DNA from 3 places in the Aliikangiella maris genome. Region 1 is predicted to be linked to each of the others. Evidence: predicted binding sites of a transcription regulator. Region 1 holds the regulator's gene; each other region holds the start of a gene.
What was found. Region 1 encodes PhoB, which activates phosphate uptake and scavenging genes when phosphate is short. Its sites were predicted from a motif close to TGTCATANNNNTGTCANA; they were not measured.

Region 1 (4,621 bases):
GGCTAAAAATCATTAGATGTTGTGTTCAAATAGTTGGTAGAGAGCTGTGTGAAGGGCGTGATGTGTCCTTTTCAGTATGAGTATGTAGAGCCAAAAAAACGCTAGTTTTTGGCTTAGTTTAACTGACTCTAACCAGTTTTTAAAAGCAAGATGCTACTTGGTTTGACTTTATCTGCGAGTGTTATTTGAGTCTTAATTTGCGACTTTAAATTGCTGGTGGCTGAAAATTGTTTTGTTGAAGTTTTTTAATGAGGTGCTGCTGGTGTAGTAGGTGATTTAATTTTGTGATACCAGTTAATGGCACTTCTAAAAAATTTGGCCCCGTTAAAATACAACTTGCTCATTGGATTTAACGCAAAAGTATAAGTCTCAACCACTTTAGTACTAGGTTTCCAAGGGGCTAACCACCCTGGTCCAGTGACAAAGCTGATTTTAGTTACTTTTCCTTCGAGTTGTGCATTTTCCATGGCTTTGTAAATGAGTACATGACCAGGAGAAAGGTTTGAAAATTCTTGACGATAGCAAACTTTCGCCAAAGAAATTGTTCCCCCATTAATAAAGCAAAAATGTGCGGCCAGTAGTTGGCCGTCCAGATGATAACAATTGAGTTGAATATTCTTCTTACTATTGTTAAATAGTGAATGATAAAAACCGATTAAATCTTTATTTAGACTAATTGCTGAACACGAACCTTGTTTACCTTTCCAGCCTGACGCTTCTAAATCGAGGAATTCTTTTATTTGTTCAGGCGTAATATCTTCACCTTTGATAAAGGAGTATTTTACATCACCAATATTTTCAGCTTTGCGAATGAGTCGATTAACATTTTTTAAATGTCTTTTAGGTAATATTTCGATTAAAGGTGTTTGTTGAAATTCAATAAACTTTGACTCAGATGTTTGCCAGTGAAAAGTGTCAATCGCATTTTGGTTAATCAAAAGCTGACTTAAGCTGCTATCTTGGCGAAGTTTTGGCAGACTAAATAGACAAATTGCAGGAGTCTGTGACTTCAGCATTGTTATTGCTTGCAATATTAAGGTACTTTTATTATCAACAAACAAAGCGTCATTAAGATCGACATGAGGATGTGACAAGGTGCCTATTTGATAGACCCCCAATCCTACCGAGCGCTTTTCCCAAGGGAGTATGCCTATCAGGTTCTCACCCTCATAGATTAAAACTAAAAAAGGGGTTATGTCTGGGTGCTTTAGATGTTTAAAATAAGCCCGATAAAAATAAAAATCATTATAAAATTTAATTTGTGTTTCTTGCTTGAAATTTAACCAAAATGCTTTGACTTCTGCAAATTTTTTACGGTCCGTGATGATTTTCAACTGTAGACTTTTTGAATAATCCATAATGATCTTATTTTTACCGCTTAAATTTTCCAACTTTTGTTATATTAATTAGCATAGATCGGTCAGAATCGTTGAAGTAATTTAATTTATTTGCCTAAGTTACTGTAGTATATAGTAATATCTATATTAAAAGAAGACGATAAATTGAAATGCCTACATTATTTTTAAGGCCATTTCTATAAAGCAGTTCTCATCTTCAATATAATATTCAGTGATCCCCTAATAATACACGGGTCAACACCCGAATCAAATATTAGTTAAAGCTAATTAAAATAAAATGAATTTTGTAAAGATTATGAGAATAATTGGCCTTGATGTGTCACAAACTGTGTCATAAATAGACTATTTTCGCTTGTCATATAGTTATTTCAAGGTTCGTCAAATATGACATTTTTTTAACAACCCACTGTATTTAATATGAATTGTCATAATTTTGTCATGATTAGCAGGAAAAATAGCGCCTAGTGATTTAAACGTGACCGTATTGTTAAATTTACATGCCAAGCCTGCTTGATGACAGAATTTAATAATTGGTTTAACTCTTATTACAGACTCATTACTAACGAGTGGATAAATAAATGCCAAAGCAAATCTTATTAGTCGAAGATGAACAACCCATCAGAGAGATGTTGCGCTATGCACTAGAACGTGACGGTTATGTCATTCAAGAGGCTGATAATGCCGCGGCTGCTCGAGAAATTCTGGCTAGAAATCGTCCAGATTTATTAATTGTAGATTGGATGATGCCTGGCGAAAGCGGTATCGATTTCATTAAACGGCTACGCAAAGATGAAATATTAGCCGATTTGCCAGTTATCATGTTGACCGCTAGAGTAGAAGAAATGGATAAAGTCAAAGGGCTTGATTGTGGTGCTGATGACTACTTGACTAAGCCTGTTGGTATCAAAGAATTAATGGCAAGAATCAAAGCTCTGTTGCGCCGTACTTCACAAGCCAATGAAGATGACATGATTATTTCAGAGGGGCTGGAGTTGAATCTGGCTACCAATCAGCTCTCAATTGATAATGTGGATGTACATATTGGTCATACCGAATTTTCTTTATTACAGTTTTTTATCGAACACAAGAATCGAGTATACTCTCGCGCCCAGCTATTGGATTTTGTCTGGGGGCAAGCGGTTTATATCGAAGAGAGAACAGTGGATGTTCATGTGCTACGATTAAGAAAAATTCTTAAGCCGTTTGGTAAAGATTCGCTCATCAAAACGGTGCGCGGTATGGGATATATGTTTACTCAAAAGAAACCAGCTTAAGCAGTGGGAATTAGCTCAATGAGCAACGCGTGGACTATCGAAATTTCTCGTATATTCGTCTTGGCGGTTATAGCGATATTATTCGGTCTGATTTCCGGTTATTGGGGATTGGCAATTTTTTTAAGCAGTCTGGTTTATGTAACCTGGATGCTAGTACAGATACGAGCGCTAGAACGGTGGATAAGGCTGGGCGCAAAAAATCAGTTTGCACTGGATACCAGTGGTATATGGCAGCTTATCGTACAGCACATTGTCTATGCACAGCGTAAAAACAAAGAGCGCAAGCGGCGTTTAAGTTATATGGCAAGACGCTTTGAAGCAACTATTGCAGCATTGCCTGAAGCCACGGTTGTAATAAACTCTCACCGCGAAATCGAACTGACTAATCAGGCTTCGGAAGAAATATTAGGTATCGAAAAACGGCGTGATTTAGGGCAGCGTATCGACAACTTGATTCGCGATCCAAAATTACAGGAATTAATTGAGTCTGAAGAGTCGCCAGCCAGACTGGAAATGGAGTCCCCCATTGATCAACGTAAAACCTTATCGGTGACTTGTGTTGACTTTGGCGAAGAGCAAAAGTTGATTACCGCCAGAGACATTAGCCAGCGAATCGCTGTGCATAAATTGCGTAAAGCCTTTATTGCGAATGCCTCACATGAACTTCGCACACCATTAACGGTGATTACTGGTTATCTTGAGTTGCTTGAAAGTGAGCCAGATATGTCAGATATGGTGCGTAAGCAAATCGGCAATGCCAGCCGTCAGGCGTCTCGAATGCAGAAAATTCTTGATGATTTGCTGACTTTATCTAAGCTCGAAGAGAAGGGCTACGATCGTGAGTCTGGGGTGATGATTGATATGCCCGGATTAATTCAGAAATTGGTCACCGATTTTAAAAAGACCAAGGCAAAAGGTACCCATCAAATTGAAGTAGACATCGATCCGACGCTGCAAATTAAAGCGGTAGAAAGTGAACTGTATAGTTTATGCCAAAACCTGTTGAGTAATGCTGTTAAGTATTCTCCCGAAGGCTCAACTATTACTGTTCGCTGGCAACGCAAAGAAGATGGCTATACCTATTTTAGTGTTACGGATAACGGCGAAGGCGTGGCGCCTGAACATATTTCTCGATTAACTGAGCGTTTTTATCGAGTCAATGTCAATCGTTCGCGCCAGATAGGTGGTACGGGCTTAGGGCTATCAATTGTAAAGCACATTTTGGAAAACTATGGTGGATTTTTAGATATCCAAAGTGAATTAGGTAAAGGTTCGACATTCACCGCTTATTTTCCAAAATATCGAACTATCGAATATGAAAAACTCGCCAGTTAATCAACTGGCGATGTTGTATTAGTCGTTTGAATCTATTGCCGTGCTTTTTCTTCCGTTAACTCTTTTATTTAGACAGTCATAATAGTTTGTATTGGTAAGGATATTTGGCAAAACAATGATGAGACTAATGTTGCTGCGTACCCTGGATTACCTGTTTTGCATATCCCAAAAAATTTAGTTCATTTTACTATTTGAAATCAGACCCACTAATGGTAGGCTCACCAAGTCAAAGATTCATGCATTTGCCCTCATTCCGCCGACTTCCGAGTGATTGTATTTTCAAAGTCACTTGTGAAGTGTAGCCTTGGTAATCGGGATTTAATGCGGTTTTATAGTATAAATCGATGCTTTAAAACTTTAAATTGATGAGTCTGTTGTATCGAAAGTTTAATTAAAAGTGCTCTAATAACAATAAATTAGTGCTATTGTGGAGAATAAAATGCAGTCAAATCTAGCTCAACTCAATAATAAAGACCATAAAAATACCAAGTTGAAGGTCAATCAAAACTTCAATCATTTGGCTAATCACCATATTGCGCCAGTGATTATGCATGAAATTCCAAATGCGGCTTCTGATTTACCGGTTGTTTTTGTTAAAAACTCAGAAAATGACGATTTTTTATGTGTAGCATTACTGGGATTGAAAGAAGGTGA
Region 2 (4,621 bases), on a different contig from region 1:
GTTGATTTACTTGGTATAAAAACACAGGTCCACCAGGGGTTCTGGAATCAGTTTATGGATGTTCATCCTAAGGTGATGCAGGCATTAGAGCAGGTAAAAAATTTAAAACTACATATCGGTGGGCATAGTTTGGGAGGGGCATTAGCACATATTGCCACACGTTTTTATGCCAGCGACACCGGGGGTAGCACTTATACTTTTGGTGCGCCAGCGGTTGGACTGCCGAGTTTTCAAGATCATATTAAAACACCAATTTATCGTATTGTGAATGCTCGTGACCCAGTGCCTTTGCTCCCTAATCCGGCAATGGTTCATGCATTAGGATTTATTTGGCATTATTTTTCGCGATTACTTGGTTTTATTGGGACTAAACGACAAAAAGCGGTTGCAGACTTATTACGCGACATGGCAAAAATGGATCAAATTGGTTACCCCAGCCGTATTATCTATGATAGCGGGCAACCAAAGTTGCGATACAGCTTTAGTGTTTATCAGCGCTTTATGTTGTGGTTAGATGAACCTTGGTTTAATTTTTCTTTAGAAAACCGTTTTATCAGCCATCATAAAATTTCTCATTACACTAAAGCATTAAGACAATGGGGCGAACATCGAGTCACTTTAAAATAGGCATAGAGCTTAAAATTTAAAACTTAGAACTTAGAACCTACTGTGAGCTTCTAAAAGTAATATTATACCGATAACGTTGAGCTGGATTATTGGGGTTGGCTTTGATTGTTTTAACCGCATGATACATCATGCGCGATTGACCACCCCAAACCATGACATCACCGTCATATAGATTGATTTCAACCGCCTTACCACTGCGCCGGTGACCAAATATTTGAAAGGTGGCGGGCAATCCAATCGAAACCGAGACGATGGGCTGGGTAAAGTCTCTTTCATTTTTATCTTGATGCGATCCCAGTTTCGAGCCAATTTTGTATTGATTGATTAAGCAAGCATCGGCCGAAAAATTATTAAAGCCCACTGCAGCAGCAGCACTATTTGCCAATTGATAAAAATAGTCAGGCATTGTTGGCCACGGATGGCCGGTTAAAGGATCGGTCTCGCTATAGCGATAACCTTGTTCATCAGACACCCATCCCCAGTCGCCACAGTTTGTTAGTGGAATATTGGTGTAGTGGCCGTTAGGTGTCGCCATTTTGCGAAAAGGGGCTTGTTTAATAATAGTCACGATGAGTTGGCGCAGCATTTTTGTTTGGGTAAAGCTGGGTAGCAAAAATGTTTGCGGATAGACTTCGGTCGTTGAACGCAATCCCGAAAATAAATCACTCATAATAAAAAATTTGCACCTGACATCTTATTTTTAAACTTTATCCTGATTTTAATCTTGGCTTTTGATAATAAGCCGTAAAACTTTTGTTGATTGTAGCAAAAAATAGGCCCGACTGAATATTAATGTCTATTTTGACCTTTGTTATTTTGTTTGAAAATTAACATGAATACAATCGCAAAAGTCAATGGCAATGTCGTTAGAATTAACGACTGAAATATTTTTGTCATAAATCCGTCAAACCTGCGTCATGTAAACCAGCGAAAATTTCTATTTTTGAGATGGGAAGGTTTTCCGCCTATGCCTGTCTAACTTGACCAACAACAGAGTAGATAAAATGAAGTACCTGAACAAACAAAAATTACTCATTCCTGCACTGGTTTCTGCCATTTTGGCTGCCGGCTGCGTTGATGATGGTAAAGATGGAACTGACGGCACTAATGGTAACAATGGCACTAACGGAAATGATGGCTTAAACAGCTTAATTGTCCAGACTAAACTGTCGGCTGGTCATAGCCAATGTTTCAAAGGTGGTGTTCAAGTTGATTCTGGCCTAGATGCTAATGGCAACAACATGTTAGAAGCCAGCGAAATTAGTCAGACAACTTTCATGTGTGCGCAAACACAATTAAATAATAGCCAAAACTTTGTTCGTGTTGCTTCATTTCCGGTCTGTCAACAGCTTGAAGTTGATTGTAATGTTGATGACGAAACTGCTGCTGAAATTGTCGCAGCCAACAGCGATGGTAGTATTTTAATTTATAGTGATAGCCCTGGCGAAAAATTAGGTTTTGTTGATATTAACAATCCTGAAAGCCCAGTTGGTCTGGGGACGCTCGATTTAGATGGCGAACCAACGTCAGTTGGCGTTAACGGTAACTTTGCGCTGGTAGCAATCAATACTTCGGCGGATTATATTGATGTGAGCGGTCAACTGGATGTGATTGACATTGCAACGCAAACCAAAGTGGCTTCACTTGATTTGGGAGGACAGCCTGATTCGGTAGCCATTAGCCCGGATGGCAACTATGCCGTTGTTGTGATTGAAAATGAGCGTGATGAAGATTTAGGTGACGGTGAACCTCCTCAAGCACCTGCCGGATATTTAGTAATTGTTAACACCAGTGATGCTGACCCAACTAAGTGGACAACCTCAAATGTAGAATTGACTGGCGTGGCTGATTTGTATGCTGACGACCCAGAGCCTGAATATGTTGATATCAATTCAGCTAATCAAGCGGTCGTTACTTTGCAAGAAAACAATCATATTGTCATTGTTGACCTGACTGATGGGAGTATCATCAATGATTTTTCTGCTGGCAGTGTTGATTTGACTCAAATTGATGCAACCGAAGGTAAACCGCTAAAAATTAGTCAAACAGAATCACAAGCCGATGTTGCTCGTGAACCTGATGGTGTTAGTTGGATTAATGACGATTATTTTGCTACCGCCGATGAAGGTGATTTAAATGGTGGTAGTCGTGGTTTTACCATCTTTAACAAGCAGGGTGAAGTGGTTTGGAATTCAGGGGTAACACTGGATCACATGGCCGCTCAATTTGGTCACTACCCCGATAAACGTTCTGGCAATAAAGGTAACGAACCTGAAAATGTTGAAATGGGAATTTATGGCAATGACCGTTACTTGTTCGTTAACTCAGAGCGTTCAAGTCTGGTTTTTGTTTATGATGTCGCCAATCCAAAAGCGCCTGTGTTTAAACAAGTATTACCTGCGGCTTCGGGTCCTGAAGGTGGATTAGCGATTCCTTCGCGTAACTTATTAGTGGTAGCCAGTGAAGTTGATGCTCGTGATGACAAATTGCGTTCAACACTCAATGTTTATCGCTATGATTATGCTGCCTCGGCTTATCCAACGATCGAATCGGTATATCGTAACGATAATACGCCAATTGCGTGGGGCGCTTTGTCTGGATTATCTTCTGATCCAATGATGGCCGGTCGCTTGTATGCAGTAGAAGATAGTTTTTATGCTTCGAACCGAATTTTTGCAATTGACGCCAATCAAACTCCGGCAAAATTAATTGAAGAAATTACAATTAAAGATACTAATGATGTGTTTGCTGCAACTAACGTTGTTGACTTGGCTGATAATACGGTTGATGCTGATGATGCGACCCGAGTTGATGTTTTTGATGAAGCTGATTTAGCCGCAATGATCAATGAAGACAAATCAATAAACATTGACCCCGAAGGTATTGCTAAATCGGCTGATGGTGGTTTCTGGGTAGCATCTGAAGGAAATGGCACAAAAGGAGATAGCTCACGTCCAATTAATTCATTGAATATGATTTTTAAAACCGATAAAAATGGTGTAATTGAACAAGTTGTGCGTTTACCTGAAAGTGTTAACGACTTGCAGTTACGTTTTGGTTTTGAAGGCGTGGCTGAATATGGTGATAACATCTATGTGGCATTTCAACGGGCATGGGGCGGCGAAGCTAATCCGCGTCTTGGTATTTATGACACAGTCAACGCAAGTTGGTCATTTGTTTTTTATCCGTTAGATACGGTTGAATCACAAAATGGTGGTTGGGTTGGTTTATCAGATATTACATCAGTTGGTGATGGCACATTCTTAATTGTTGAACGTGATAATCAAGGTGGACCTGATGCGGCGATTAAACGTATTTATCAGGTTAATCTGGCTGGTGTTGTTGGCGGATCAACGGTGAGCAAGACATTAGTCAAAGATTTAATGAACGATTTAAAAATGTCTGGTGGTCTGGTTGCTGAAAAAATTGAAGGTTCTGCATTAATGTCTAACGGCGATGTTTACATCGTAAATGACAATGACGGAATTGATGATAACAGCGGTGAGACACAGTTAATTAATCTCGGTAAAATTGTAAACTAGTCGGTTTCAACTAGTCTTTAACGAATATAAAATTCTATAAAGCTAATGTTAGATTGAGGCTCAATGTTGAGCCTCTTTTTTTTACCTGTTTTTTTGGGTGTCATTAGGCCAGCCGGCCAGCCTGGTAATCGGCAAATGCTTGATTAATCTGTTCTCGAGTATTCATTACAAAAGGGCCCGCTCTTTCCACTGGCTCATTTAAGGGTTGTGCTGAAATAAATAAAAAGCGACTCCCTGCATGAGTCGATTTTTTTGCTCGTACCGTTAACTTGTCACCTTCACCTAAAACTGCCATTTGTTTGGCTGATACTGGTTTTTGCTGTGCACCAACTAAAACTTCTCCTTCAATAACATAAATGAAACTGTTGTGATTTGCTGGCACTGGCCAATGGAAATCAAATGATTCTGTGAGATTTACATCCCAATAAAATGGTTTGACAAAATCATTTTTA
Region 3 (4,621 bases), on a different contig from region 1:
TGTCGATTGACTAACTTTAATTTCTGATCCATAAGATAAATATTTCATCATCCTTGATGAAATGAGCGTCCCTCAATAAAATCCTTTTGAATTATTTTTTGCAATGCCTTTTGCTGCCAATCCGTTATTAGGTCAATCCTTTTAAAGTATAAAATCTGTACAAAATTCAATTTGTACATGAGGTAGCAAGATGCTTAAAACTAAAGTGCCCAGACTTCGATAGGATCTTCCCACCGTTCTTTGTATTGAATATTTAAAGTATCTAACACTTGAACATTATGCATTTTGAGTGCTTGCTTAAGCTGTGCCAGGCGAGGTGAATTTGAAAAATCGACCAAGACAATTTTTTTACCTGGGTTCTGATTAGTAAAATTAACCAGTCTTTCAATATCTCGTGCTTCTTTGGATTCGTCCATGCTAAAAACATTGGATGAAAAATTTACTGTGATTCTGCGTCCTAGTGAGGCTAAGTCTTTGTAGCGAAGTGGTGTTTTCTTATTTTTTAAATCGGGACGATAATGAGTTGGATAATAAGAAATCAATCCAACTTTTTCGGCTTGTTTTTGTCCTTCATTTTGTTTGACGAAGTCAATAAATGAGCTGGCCAGATTGCTGTGTTTTCGACCCTTTGTGTAAAGATATAATTTTCGAGACAGTGGATAATCCTGAGTACCAATGGTATAACCGGTTGGAATTTTACCTGTTTCGTTAGTTGATTGAGCAACTTTTAACAGTTTAGATTCACCCACATAAGTTACCCCTATAAAACCGATTGAACCGGGCATATTAATAACGTTGTTGACTAGTTCATTACTGGACTCAAATCGTCCGGAATCATCACTCAGTTTTTTATCAAATGGCTTTAACACCAAGTTTTTAAAAGTATCCCAAGTACCTGAATTGTTATCACGACTATAAACTTTAACCGGATAGTCTTCACCACCAAGTTGTGCCCAGTTTGAAATTTCACCAGAAAATAATCGAGCAATCTCTTCTACGGTTAGCTGATCAATTGGATTAGTTGGATAAGTAACAATCGCAAGCGCATCAAGCGCAATGGGATGTTCATCAACAACACCAAATTTGTCGGCTAATGCTTTGGCTTCTTTTTCTTTAATTGGACGAGAGCTCATCGCAATTTCAGTAGAGTTTTCATCGAGTGCTTTAAAACCAGTACTTGAACCATGAGCACGAATTTCAATGCGCACCAATTTATTTTTATTGGGAATCGTTCCTTCAATATATTTTTCAACTGGGCTTTCTAATTGATGTTCTCTGACTAAAATTGCGCCAATACTTCTAAGATAAGCTTTTGCCAAAATGGGGGCAAAACTTTCACCGACAGTATTCGAGCCTTTTAGAATTAATTCTTCAACAGCTTGACCATTATGTGGTGTGTTCGGATTAGGCAGTCGCAATATATTAAAATTAATAATCCCTGTTAAGATTAGTGCGATCGAGACAATAGCAATTAAAGATATCAGTATATTTCTTAACATGATTAATGTCTGCTTGGTTTTATATGAGTGTCTTTGGTGCGCGATTGTGCAGTTAAAATATGACAGTTTTATTACATTGAATCCTTTGAATTTGTGAGGAGAATGGCATTCTTCTTTTTGGTGTATAGATTGACATTGATAAAATGTCATAAATCCAAAGAAAAATATAAAGTAATTGCGATATATTTCATGAAATTTGACAGTTATATGACTGAGTAATTTTGTTTTTAGATGATTAGTTTCTTAGCGAATTTGTTATATTGCATTTTGTTCTAACGATTTAAGAAGAATTCGATCACCTCCGACTTCTGTCGAAAAGTGTCCTGATATCCCAGCTCTATCAACTCTTTGGTGTAACTTGATTCAAATAACAAATAGCTTAGTACGGTTGAACCTTCACCCGGATTAATACCAATGCGCCGAAAGAAAAACTGAATGAGTCGAGGCAGGGTATGAAAATGTTTGCTGGCTAATAAACTTAAATCCTGGCTTGGTGAGATTGCAAAGGTTTCAATCGGGCGTAAATTACTTTGTAATTCTCTGACCGCTTGTGGAATTAATTTTATTGTTTTGTTAACTCGTCTTATGCGCTCAATATCACTGTCGAGACTATCAATAAAAACGCTGTCTAAAACATGTCCTGCAATATCCGCAACTGAAGGGTAATGAATGGCATTGGTTTGTTCGGGTAATTCTTCACGAATAGGATCGACACCGATGATTAAAATTTTATCAGCACCTAAATGAATGGCCGGACTGATAGGGGCTAAAAATCTGACGGATCCATCACCGTAAAATTCATTATCAATATTGACTGCTGGAAAGAGTAAGGGAATGGCTGAAGAAGCCAGTAGATGATCACGATTAATGCGTGTTCGTTTGCCACAACGACGATATCTTTGCCAGTCATTCAGTTCAGCGACACCTTGAAAAAAAGAAATTGAACGTCCGGTAGAGTAACTCGAAGCGGTAATTGATAAAGCATGCAGATTCCCGGCATCAATAGCTTCTTGAATGATATTGTAGTGCATCACTTTACTGAGTAATTGTTTGAGTGGTTCATTGTTGAGTAAACTGAGTTGATGCTTTAAATGGAAGTTGCTGGAAAAAATTGACCATAGCCACTTTGAAGAGTTTTGCATAATACCGAGCATGTCGCCGCGAAAAACCTGATCGACACTTAAGTTGCCCCAAACTCTTTGCAGACTTCGAATTCCTAACCTTGGGGTTCTGGCATAGGCGGCTAAAACGGTCGCATTAATCGCTCCTGCAGAAGTACCTGTAATAATAGGATAAGGATTGCCACATTCTTCACGGTAAATAATGTCAGATATTGCACTTAATACGCCGACTTGATAAGCCGCGCGTGCACCGCCACCAGTTAAAACCAGTCCTGTTTTGGTTCGTGAGGGGGCGTTATAGCAAATTTGAGTCATGCAAAAGTGTCAGGCATTAATAGTGCTAAGGGTGCCAGGTTTTACGCATATGCTTGTAAACCCGCATAGGATACCAGTCTTGTCCTTTACTGCCGTTATAACGGGCCAGTGCTTGAGTGGTATTTTGTTTTTCTTTTTCAAGATAAAGACTAAGAATGGCGCAGCCATACCGAATATTGGTTTGCATATCAAACAAGCTGTCATCAGGCGTACCAATTTCCTTTTTCCAAAATGGCATCACCTGCATTAAACCACGTGCGCCAGCACTGGATATTGCAAACTGGTCGAAATTACTTTCGACATTAATCAATGCCAGTACCAGCAATGGATCCAGTGCAAAGTTTTTAGCTTCTCGGTGGACCAGACGTAAAATAGCCAGTCGTTCATCTTCGGGAATATGCGGAGCAACTTTTGCTATTCTCAGCGCTTGCTCTAATAACCACACTTCAGCTTCAAATCTATCCTCAAATGAGCCGCTAGATTTTTTGATTAATTTGGCCAGCTTTACTCGAAAGGCTTGATCGGGTTTTTCCTGGACAGCCGCCATGAGCGACTGTCCAGCCAATAACAGTACAATTATTACTCCGACATTGATTAACGGTAATCTGACCATTTGATTAAACCAATAAGTCAATTGCGTAAGTCAAATCGTATAAAAAACGAAAAATGCATAAAAACATAAACCCATGAAAAATAGGACTAATTATTAGTCTAGGCTATTTTAAATCACTTTTTGTTGAACAAATGCAAATACTTCATCAATTGGGATATTCAACTTTTCATTATCTCGACGATGCTTGTATTCAAAGGTGCCTGCGTCGATGCCGCGCTCGCTGATAACGATGCGGTGAGGTACACCAATTAGTTCCATATCAGCAAACATGACACCAGCTCTTTCTTTCCGGTCGTCGAAAATAACTTCTATTTTGGCATCACGTAACTGTTGGTAAAGTTTATCGGCAGCTTCGGCGACGCGATGTGAGCGGTGCATATTCATTGGCACAATGGCTACCTGAAAGGGAGCAATATTATCTGGCCAGATAATACCGTATTCATCATGGTTTTGTTCAATGGCTGCGGCAACCACTCGTGATACGCCAATACCGTAGCATCCCATTGATAAAGTGACAGATTTACCGGATTCACTTAACACATTGGCTTTCATTGCTTCGCTGTACTTGGTACCTAACTGAAATATATGGCCCACTTCAATACCGCGCTTGATGGTGAGTTTGCCTTGCCCATCGGGGCTTGAGTCGCCTTCAACGATATTACGGCAATCAAAAGTTTCAGTAATTGGCGCATCGCGCTCCCAGTTTACGCCGGTCATATGAAAGCCATCTTCATTCGCACCGCATACAAAGTTGGCTACAACAGCCGCATCTCTATCGATAATGGTTGGGATATTAAGGCCCACGGGACCAATTGAGCCAACCGCACAGTTTACCGCCTGACGCACCTCAGCTTCATCGAGTAAATGGCAAGGTGCGGCAACTAAAGGATGTTTTTCAATTTTAATTTCATTGAGTTCATGGTCGCCACGTAAACAAATGGCAATTGCCGGTGATTCTTCTAAGGCGCCTTTTACAATTAAGGTTTTAATTGTTTGTTGTGGTTCGACCGATAATTGCTGACATACCGAATCGATAGAGCGTGCATCAGGAGTGGCAACTTTTTGCAATGTAC

Region 2: the regulator PhoB is predicted to act here: its motif matches at 1,519-1,536, upstream of ABVT42_RS02225 (esterase-like activity of phytase family protein).
Region 3: the regulator PhoB is predicted to act here: its motif matches at 1,558-1,575, upstream of ABVT42_RS08845 (PstS family phosphate ABC transporter substrate-binding protein).

Annotation. Positions count from the first base shown of each region.
Region 1 covers NZ_JBFDAH010000026.1:39,902-44,522, forward strand. Annotated here, with positions in the region: gene ABVT42_RS18355 (AMP-binding protein) at 1-16, shown strand, start outside; gene ABVT42_RS18360 (GNAT family N-acetyltransferase) at 246-1,358, opposite strand; gene phoB (phosphate regulon transcriptional regulator PhoB) at 1,937-2,632, shown strand; gene phoR (phosphate regulon sensor histidine kinase PhoR) at 2,651-3,967, shown strand; gene ABVT42_RS18375 (SapC family protein) at 4,407-4,621, shown strand, end outside.
Region 2 covers NZ_JBFDAH010000002.1:16,454-21,074, forward strand. Annotated here, with positions in the region: gene ABVT42_RS02215 (lipase family protein) at 1-627, shown strand, start outside; gene ABVT42_RS02220 (alpha-ketoglutarate-dependent dioxygenase AlkB) at 665-1,297, opposite strand; gene ABVT42_RS02225 (esterase-like activity of phytase family protein) at 1,632-4,169, shown strand; gene ABVT42_RS02230 (pirin family protein) at 4,273-4,621, opposite strand, start outside.
Region 3 covers NZ_JBFDAH010000007.1:199,102-203,722, reverse strand. Annotated here, with positions in the region: gene ABVT42_RS08845 (PstS family phosphate ABC transporter substrate-binding protein) at 201-1,499, opposite strand; gene ABVT42_RS08840 (patatin-like phospholipase family protein) at 1,772-2,935, opposite strand; gene ABVT42_RS08835 (transglycosylase SLT domain-containing protein) at 2,961-3,548, opposite strand; gene ABVT42_RS08830 (proline--tRNA ligase) at 3,657-4,621, opposite strand, start outside.